Regions from separate parts of the Micromonospora coriariae genome, predicted to be linked through region 2. Evidence: riboswitches for the same ligand, from Rfam matches in the RefSeq annotation. Region 2 holds a riboswitch; the other holds the start of a gene.
What was found. A riboswitch is a leader RNA that binds a small molecule or an ion and turns the genes downstream of it on or off. The one in region 2 is predicted to bind cyclic di-AMP.
Positions count from the first base shown of each region.

Region 1: another riboswitch for cyclic di-AMP. It lies ahead of GA0070607_RS10000 (coiled-coil domain-containing protein); the one in region 2 lies ahead of GA0070607_RS03205 (C39 family peptidase).

Region 1 is NZ_LT607412.1:2,143,313-2,146,826, reverse strand. Features, by position in the region: gene GA0070607_RS10005 (carbonic anhydrase) at 1-272, shown strand, start outside; gene GA0070607_RS10000 (coiled-coil domain-containing protein) at 330-1,349, opposite strand; cyclic di-AMP (ydaO/yuaA leader) riboswitch at 1,354-1,484, opposite strand; gene GA0070607_RS09995 (YibE/F family protein) at 1,651-3,027, opposite strand; gene GA0070607_RS09990 (heavy metal translocating P-type ATPase) at 3,339-3,514, shown strand, end outside.
Region 2 is NZ_LT607412.1:691,510-695,023, reverse strand. Features, by position in the region: gene GA0070607_RS03215 (hypothetical protein) at 1-181, shown strand, start outside; gene GA0070607_RS03210 (hypothetical protein) at 345-1,109, shown strand; cyclic di-AMP (ydaO/yuaA leader) riboswitch at 1,402-1,543, shown strand; gene GA0070607_RS03205 (C39 family peptidase) at 1,770-2,618, shown strand; gene GA0070607_RS03200 (alpha/beta fold hydrolase) at 2,776-3,514, shown strand, end outside.

The DNA of each region.
Region 1 (3,514 bases), 1.5 Mb from region 2:
TGGTCGACGCCGTGCTGCCCAGCCTGCGTCGGGCCGAGGAGGAGGGGGTGGACGACATCGACGGCATAGTCGACATCCACATCGCCCAGACCGTCGAGGCGCTGCTCGGGCAGTCGCCCGTGCTGGCCGCCGAGGTGGCGCGGGGGCGGTGCGCGGTGGTGGGGGTGTCGTACCGGCTCTCCGCCGGAGTCGTGCGTCCGGTGGCCGCCGTGCCGGCCACGACGCTCGACGTACCGATCGACGCCGGCACGCCCGCCGCGCCCGCAGCCTGAACGCGTCGAGGGCCGCCCCGCGTGACGCGGGACGGCCCTCGACAGGGAACGCGTGGGTCAGAGCAGTGACATGTGCACGTGGTCGGTGTGGTTCGACGGCCCGCTGTACGACTTCCAGCCGGTCGCCGGGAACCAGATCTGCCGGTTCCAGATCACGTAGTAGATGCCGAGCCGGTCGGCGTTGCGAATGAGGAACGCGGCGACGTTGTTGCCGTACGTCCGGGTGTCCTCGTTGTGCCACGGGCTGAAGCCGCTCTTCTGCAGGGACCAGTCGCAGGCGCGGCCCTTCGGGTGCTCCCACGGCCCCCCGGATCGGTAGCAGCCGACGAACCGGTTGAAGCCGGCCCGCTTGACCTCCTTGTACGCGTGCAGCGTGCGCGGGGTGACGCAGCCGGACGTGGTCGGGTCGTTCTCGCTGCACGACTCGGACTTCCAGTCGCCGTCGGAGGTCCGGCCCGGGCCGAGCCGGGCGACCGGCGAGGTCGCCGAGACCAGCCCGCCGGTGAAGCCCTTCCCGCCGACCAGGGCGAGCGCCTTGTCCGCGTCGCGCTTCTCCTTGGCCATCAGGGCGGTCTGCTTCTGCTGCTCGCGGACCTCCACGTCGAGGGCCAGCTTGGCCTGCTCGGCGCGGGCCTTCACCGCGTTGACCTCGGCGAGCTTCTTCTCGTTGACCATGTTCATCTCATCGAGCGCGGCGGCACGTTGGACGAACGAGTCGGGGGCTTCGCTCTCCAGCAGCATCGCCATCGGGCCGATCCGGCCGGTGCGGTACGACTGGGCGGCGATCTGCCCGACCTCCGGCGCCAGTGCGGCCAGGTCGGCCTTGGCCTTGTCGACCTCCAGCGCCAGCTGCAGCTGCTTCTGCTTCGACTTGTTCAGCTTGGACTTGGCCGCCGAGTATTTGCGGTTGGTCTGCTCGATCACGTCGTTGAGCAGCGCGGGCTCGCCGTCCTCCTCGTGCCCGGACGGTGTGGGGGTCGTCGGGGCGGCGTGGGCCGGGAGGGGGCCGGCGAGCACGGTCAGTGCGGCGATCACGGCCACCACGGGTGTCAACCAGCGGCGTAGGGGTGCCGTCACAATGTTCCCTTCCGTCGACCGCCGACCGGGTTAGCTGACGGGTTCGGGGCGGAAGTGGCCCCTACCGCTGTCGCGGATTCACCCCACGTACCTGGGTTCCCGGCTCGCCGGTTGGCGATTGGGCGGTGGCACCGCAGGCGCCGCTTAGCGCCTACATCGGTAACCGGCAGCGAGGTTACCCGAGAGCCCACCGGCTGAGCTACGCCCTGATACCGACTAAAAGCGTCATTTCGCCATGGCGCTGAGTGACCAGTGATGCGGTTCTCAGGGCGGACGCCCCATCCGGTCACGTTGAGGAGTGTCACCATGCCGTATCCGTGCTCCTGTTCGGCTCTGGCCACCGGTCGGTGGCGGTGGATGAGGGGGTGGTCCGCGCCGGGTCGGGCGACGTGGGGTCGGACCGACCCGTGCGCGGGAAGCTCAGTGCGGCCAGTGCCTCGGCGCGGTCGGGCTGGGGTCGCGGGGCGGGCGCTTCGGCGGCGCGCGCGGTGGGCTGCCGGCCGGCTGCGGTCACCATCGCGGCCAGCCCGGTGGTCAGCGGTACGGCGGCGATCAGCCCGAGCGTGGCGACGCCGCTGCGAACGATCTCCTGCGCGAGGAACTCGCTGGTCAGGATCTGTCCGATCGGTCGCGAGTCGGCGGTGAGCAGGAGCAGCAGCGGCAACGAGGCGCCCGCGTACGCCAGCACGATGGTGTTGACGGTGGAGGCGATGTGTGCCCGGCCGACCCGGGTCGCGGCCCGGTAGAGCTGCAACCGGGTCAACCCGGGGTTGGCGTTGGCCAGCTCGGCCACGGTGGCCGCCTGGGTGACCGTCACGTCGTCCAGCACGCCGAGAGAGCCGATGATGATCCCGGCGAGCAGCAGGCCGTGCAGGTCCACGTCGGCCTGGAACATCGACAGGGCGGTGGCGTCCTCGCTGCCGAAGCCGGTGAGGTGCGTGGCACCGCTGACGATGGTGGCCAGTACGCCGGTGAGCACCAGGCTGCCCAGGGTGCCGAGCACCGCGACCGAGGTCTGCGCGCTGACCCCGTGCGTCAGGTAGAGCACCACGAACATGATCAGCGCGGCGCCGACCACCGCTACCAGCAGCGGTGACCGGCCGGCGCCGATTCCGGGCAGCACGAAGGTGAGCAGGATGGCGAAGCTCGCGGCCAGGCCGGCCAGCGCGGCCAGCCCCCGCCACCGGCCGAACGCGACGATCGCGGCCGCGAAGATCACCGCCAGCCACAGCAGCGGCGTGCCGCGCTGGTGTTCGGCGATGTTCCAACTGCTGGCGGTGGGATCGGTCGGGTCGGTCAGTTCGACCAGGATCACCTCGTCGTCGACCTCGACCCGGGGCGCGCCGGGTCCGGCCGGCACCGGTGTCTGGACCCGCTGGCCGGAGGCCGACCCGTCGTTCACCCGGACGTCCACCGTGCCGCACGGCCCATCCCCGACGCTCGGTGTGCCCTCGGGGCCCGGCGCCGCCGGTGGGCACGGCTCGGTCACCACCCGGGTCACCGTGCCGTGGTAGCGCGGCACGTTCGTGCCGCCGTCGGTCCGCGGTGACCCGTCGCGGGGCCAGAGCACGACCGCGGCGACCACGGTCGCGACGAAGAGGGGCACCACCGTCGCGACGAGGATCCGTCGCACCCGGGGCGGGGCGGACGGAGCGGAGCGGGTGTGGTCGGAACCCAATGCGAGACTCCCAACGATCCGGTGCGGGGTACGTGCCGACGGGCCGGTCGGTTCACCGCCGCCGCGGGAAAGCGGCGGCGAGCGCGCAGGATCGCTGGATGGCGACCGCATGATCACGAAGGGTGAGAACTCGGCCCGGTCGGCCGGAGGCGACGCCACAGCGTGGCGGCACCTCTGCCCAACTGCGTAGCGGGATCCGGAGGGCCATCGTCGGAATGCTAACCAGCCCGACCCGGGGACGCAGGTCGTGGCGGAGTGTCGGAGTGGTCGAACCGCCCGCGTGGCGGTTGCCGGAGCGGCATGTTGGAGCCATGCCCGCTCCGTCACCGCCCGACCCCGATCGTCCCGCCGGCGACGAGCGCCACGCCGGGCCCGGTGGCCATCAGCGACACGCCGACGGCGGGCCGCATCAGCACGACAAGCACGCCGGTCACGACCCGGCGATGTTCCGCCGCCGGTTCTGGGTCTGCCTCGCTCTCACCGTGCC
Region 2 (3,514 bases):
TCCGGTCGTCGTCGACCACACCGCTTCGCCGATCTCGCTGGACGCGCCCCCGGCGGCACCCGCAGTCGAGGCCGCCGTGCGGGCGGAGGCCGGTGCCTCCGCGGTCGGGACCGGTCCGCGTCGATCGCCGCGCACCGCCGATCCGGCCACCCGGGCGTCCCGGGCCCCGCCGCGGCTCTGAGCCACCGGGACGACGTCCCACCACGCCTGTCGATCACTTACTTCCGCACACCCGCCCGCCGGACCGTGGCCCGCCACGATGGTCCCGGCCCGGGTCGGCCGTGCGGCTTCCCACCGCAGCGATCTTCCCCCCCCCCCCCCCCCCCCCCCCGGAGGTGCCGATCATGGATACCGTCCTCTACCGGTTCCTGACCGAGGTTCCGCAGGCCGCCGCCATCTGGTCGGCACTGCTCCTGCTGGCCCTGACCGTGCTCACCGTGCTGATCGCCCGCCCCGAGCGGGACCGGCCGACCAACGAGGAGTCCCGTGCGCCCACGGCCCGGGAACTGGCCGCCGTCGAGGCGGCGGACCTGCGGCGGTACGCCGAGGAGGTGGCCGTCGCCGCGGCCGGCGCGGCGCAGACCGCCCGCCGACGCCGCGCCGACTGGCTGGCCGCGCAGGAGACGGCCGAGCGGGCCTGGGCCGGGTACGAGGAGGCGGACCGGGCCGCCCGCCGGTTCGCCGGCGCCGGTTCGCTGCCCACCCCGCGCACGCCGCGCTCCCCGACGGAGTACGCCGCCCGGGAGCGTTACCTGCACCGGGCGGCGATGGCGGCGCACTGGCGCGGTGACCTGTCGATGCGTCAGCTCACCGACGTTTTCGCACACCGCAACGGCTGGGATCCCCGGCGGCACCCGGTCGAGCAGGAGGTGCTGCTGAGCCGCGCTGTCCGGGACGGCAAGCTGGCCGAGCACCGGGCCGCCGCCGAGCGCGAACGGTCCACCTGGCGGGACGCGGAACTGGCCGCCGAGGCGGCCCGCACGCTCGCCGAGGAGGCGTACGCGGCGGCGGCCCGGTTGCGGCCGGTCCGGGTGCCGGTCCGGCCGGCAGCGACCGCGGCGGCGCGTCCGGCGACCGCGGCGCGTTGGCGCCCGGCCCGGGTGGGCTGACCGGAAATGCCCCGCAAGGGGCGTGAGCCCGCTCACACCGGCATCGGATCGGGCAGTCGGCACGATCCGGCGCAATGTTCGCGCAAATCCGGCGGCATTGTCGCCGGCCTGTCTGGTTGTCGACCGTAGGCGCCACCGTAACCGGTTGTCCCATCGAGTCACGTCAGTGGCAATACGCGCAGAAATCGGCGCTCAATTTCAGGTTTACGCAGGTGAACCTGGCTTGGCAGGGCTTGGGCCGGCCAGTAGTGTCGTCCCGTCCGGTGCGGTAACCGATCGCAAGAGGCGACGCCGCGCCGACCCGCTCAATCGTGATCAACGAACCGGGGAACCATCAGTAAGTCCGGGGTGAATCCGCGAGCCACGGCCCGCGGTAGGGCGATCTTCCCGCCCGAATCCGTCAGCTAACCCGGTAGGCGGTGTCGGAAGGAGTTCCATCCTCGTGCAGCACCTCTCCACCCCCCGGTTGTTCCCCCGCCTCCACGGCGCCGCGGTGCCCCCGCTCATCCGTCCGGTGAGCTGACCCCCCGGGTCACCGCCTCTCCCGCCCGGCCACGCCGGGCACACCCCTGAGCGGTTCACCACCCGCGGACCACGGTCCGCGCGATGGCGCCTGCCCGGATATCGGTCCGGCCCGGTGTGCCGCTCTCCCCCTGATCCGTGGAGGACCCCGTGAAGCACACCCTGAAGCGTCAGCTCCGTCGTCTGGCCACCGAGCGTCCCTACCAGATCGTCGCCGCCTCCGCCGCTGCCCTGGCGCTCGCGACCACCACCGGCGCCCTGATCGCCGGCGCCGACGACGCCCCGGCCAGCCAGCACACCGCGACCACTGTCGCCGAGATGCGCAGCGACACCGTCGCGTCCCGCGGCGAGGCCCGCGTCGCGTCCCCCTCGGCCAGCACCTCGCCGAGCACCGCCGCCCCGACGGCCAGCGCCGCCGCGTCGCCCGCCGCCAAGGCCAGCGGCAACCCGGACCTGACCCGTAAGCCGGCGCCGAAGCCGCCGGCGACCAAGGTGCTCGACTACGACTACCAGGCGCAGAACACGTACTACAACTGTGGACCGGCGGCCACCCGCAACGCGCTCAGCGCCACCGGTATCGACCGCACCCAGGACGAGCTCGCCGTCGAGCTGGGCACCACCGAGATGGGCACCAACTCGGCCCTGGACACCACCCGGGTGCTCAACGCCGAGGTGAAGGGCTCCCCGTACCGGACCCGGATGTTCGCCGGTGCGCCCAGCCCGGCCCAGATGGACCGGCTCCAGGCCGACGTGGTCGCGGCGATCACCGCCGGCCGGGGCGTGGTGGCCAACGTCGTCGGCGACGCCACCGACACCGATGGTGGCTGGCACTCCTACGGCGGCGGGCACTACATCGCCGTGGTGGGTTACAAGGACAACGGCCGGACCGTGCGGATCGCCGACTCGGCGAACGCCGCCGACCCGTCGTACTGGATCACCACGATCGACCTGGCGAACTGGATCGCCACTCGGGGTTACTCCGCCTGACCCGGGCGCAGCCGCCGCGGGCGCCGTCCCCCACGAGGGGCCGGCGCCCGCCGCGTTTTCCATGTTGCAGGTGAAGCCGTACCGCGCGAGGTGGTTCGTCCTCGTCCCGCCGACGAGGACTCTCGTACCCGTCGGCGAACCGTGGGAGACTGCGGCCGTGGTGGATGAATCTGGTGGTCACACCGGCCGCGGGCCGGTCCTGCTGCTGCTGCACGGGATGGGGGCGACCGGCGACGTCTGGCTGCCCTGGGCGCCGCTGCTGGAGCAGCACTGGCCGGGGCGGTGGCTGGCGCCGGACCTCGCCGGTCACGGCTGGTCGGCCCCGCTGCCGTCGTACTCCTTCGCCGGGTTCGCCGAGCGGATCGCCCACGGCCTCGCCCCCGACGACCGGATCGTCGTGCTCGGGCACTCACTGGGCGGGGTGGTGGGCCTGGCGCTGGCCGCCCGTGCCGCCGGACTGCCGGTGGACGCGGTGGTCGGGCTGGGCATCAAGGCTGTCTGGTCACCCGACGAGCTGACCCGCGCCGCCGAACTGGCCGTGCGCCCGATCAGCTGGTTCGCCAGCCGCAGCGAGGCGGCCCGTCGCTACCTGCGCGTCTCCGGGCTCGCCGGCCTGATCCCGCCCGACCACCCGGTGGTGGACGCCGGGCTGCGCCAGGTCGACGGGCGGTGGCGCCTCGCGATGGATCCGGCCGCGTTCGCCGTCGGCGATCTCGACCTCGCCGCGCTGGTGGCGGCGACCGACGTGCCGGTGGTGCTGGCCCGCGGCGAGCAGGACCCGATGGTCACCGACGCGCAGCTCAAGGAGTTCGGCGTACCGGTCGTCACGCTGCCCGGGCTCGGGCACAACGCGCACGTGGAGAACCCGGGGGCGGTGCTGGCGCTGCTGGACGCGT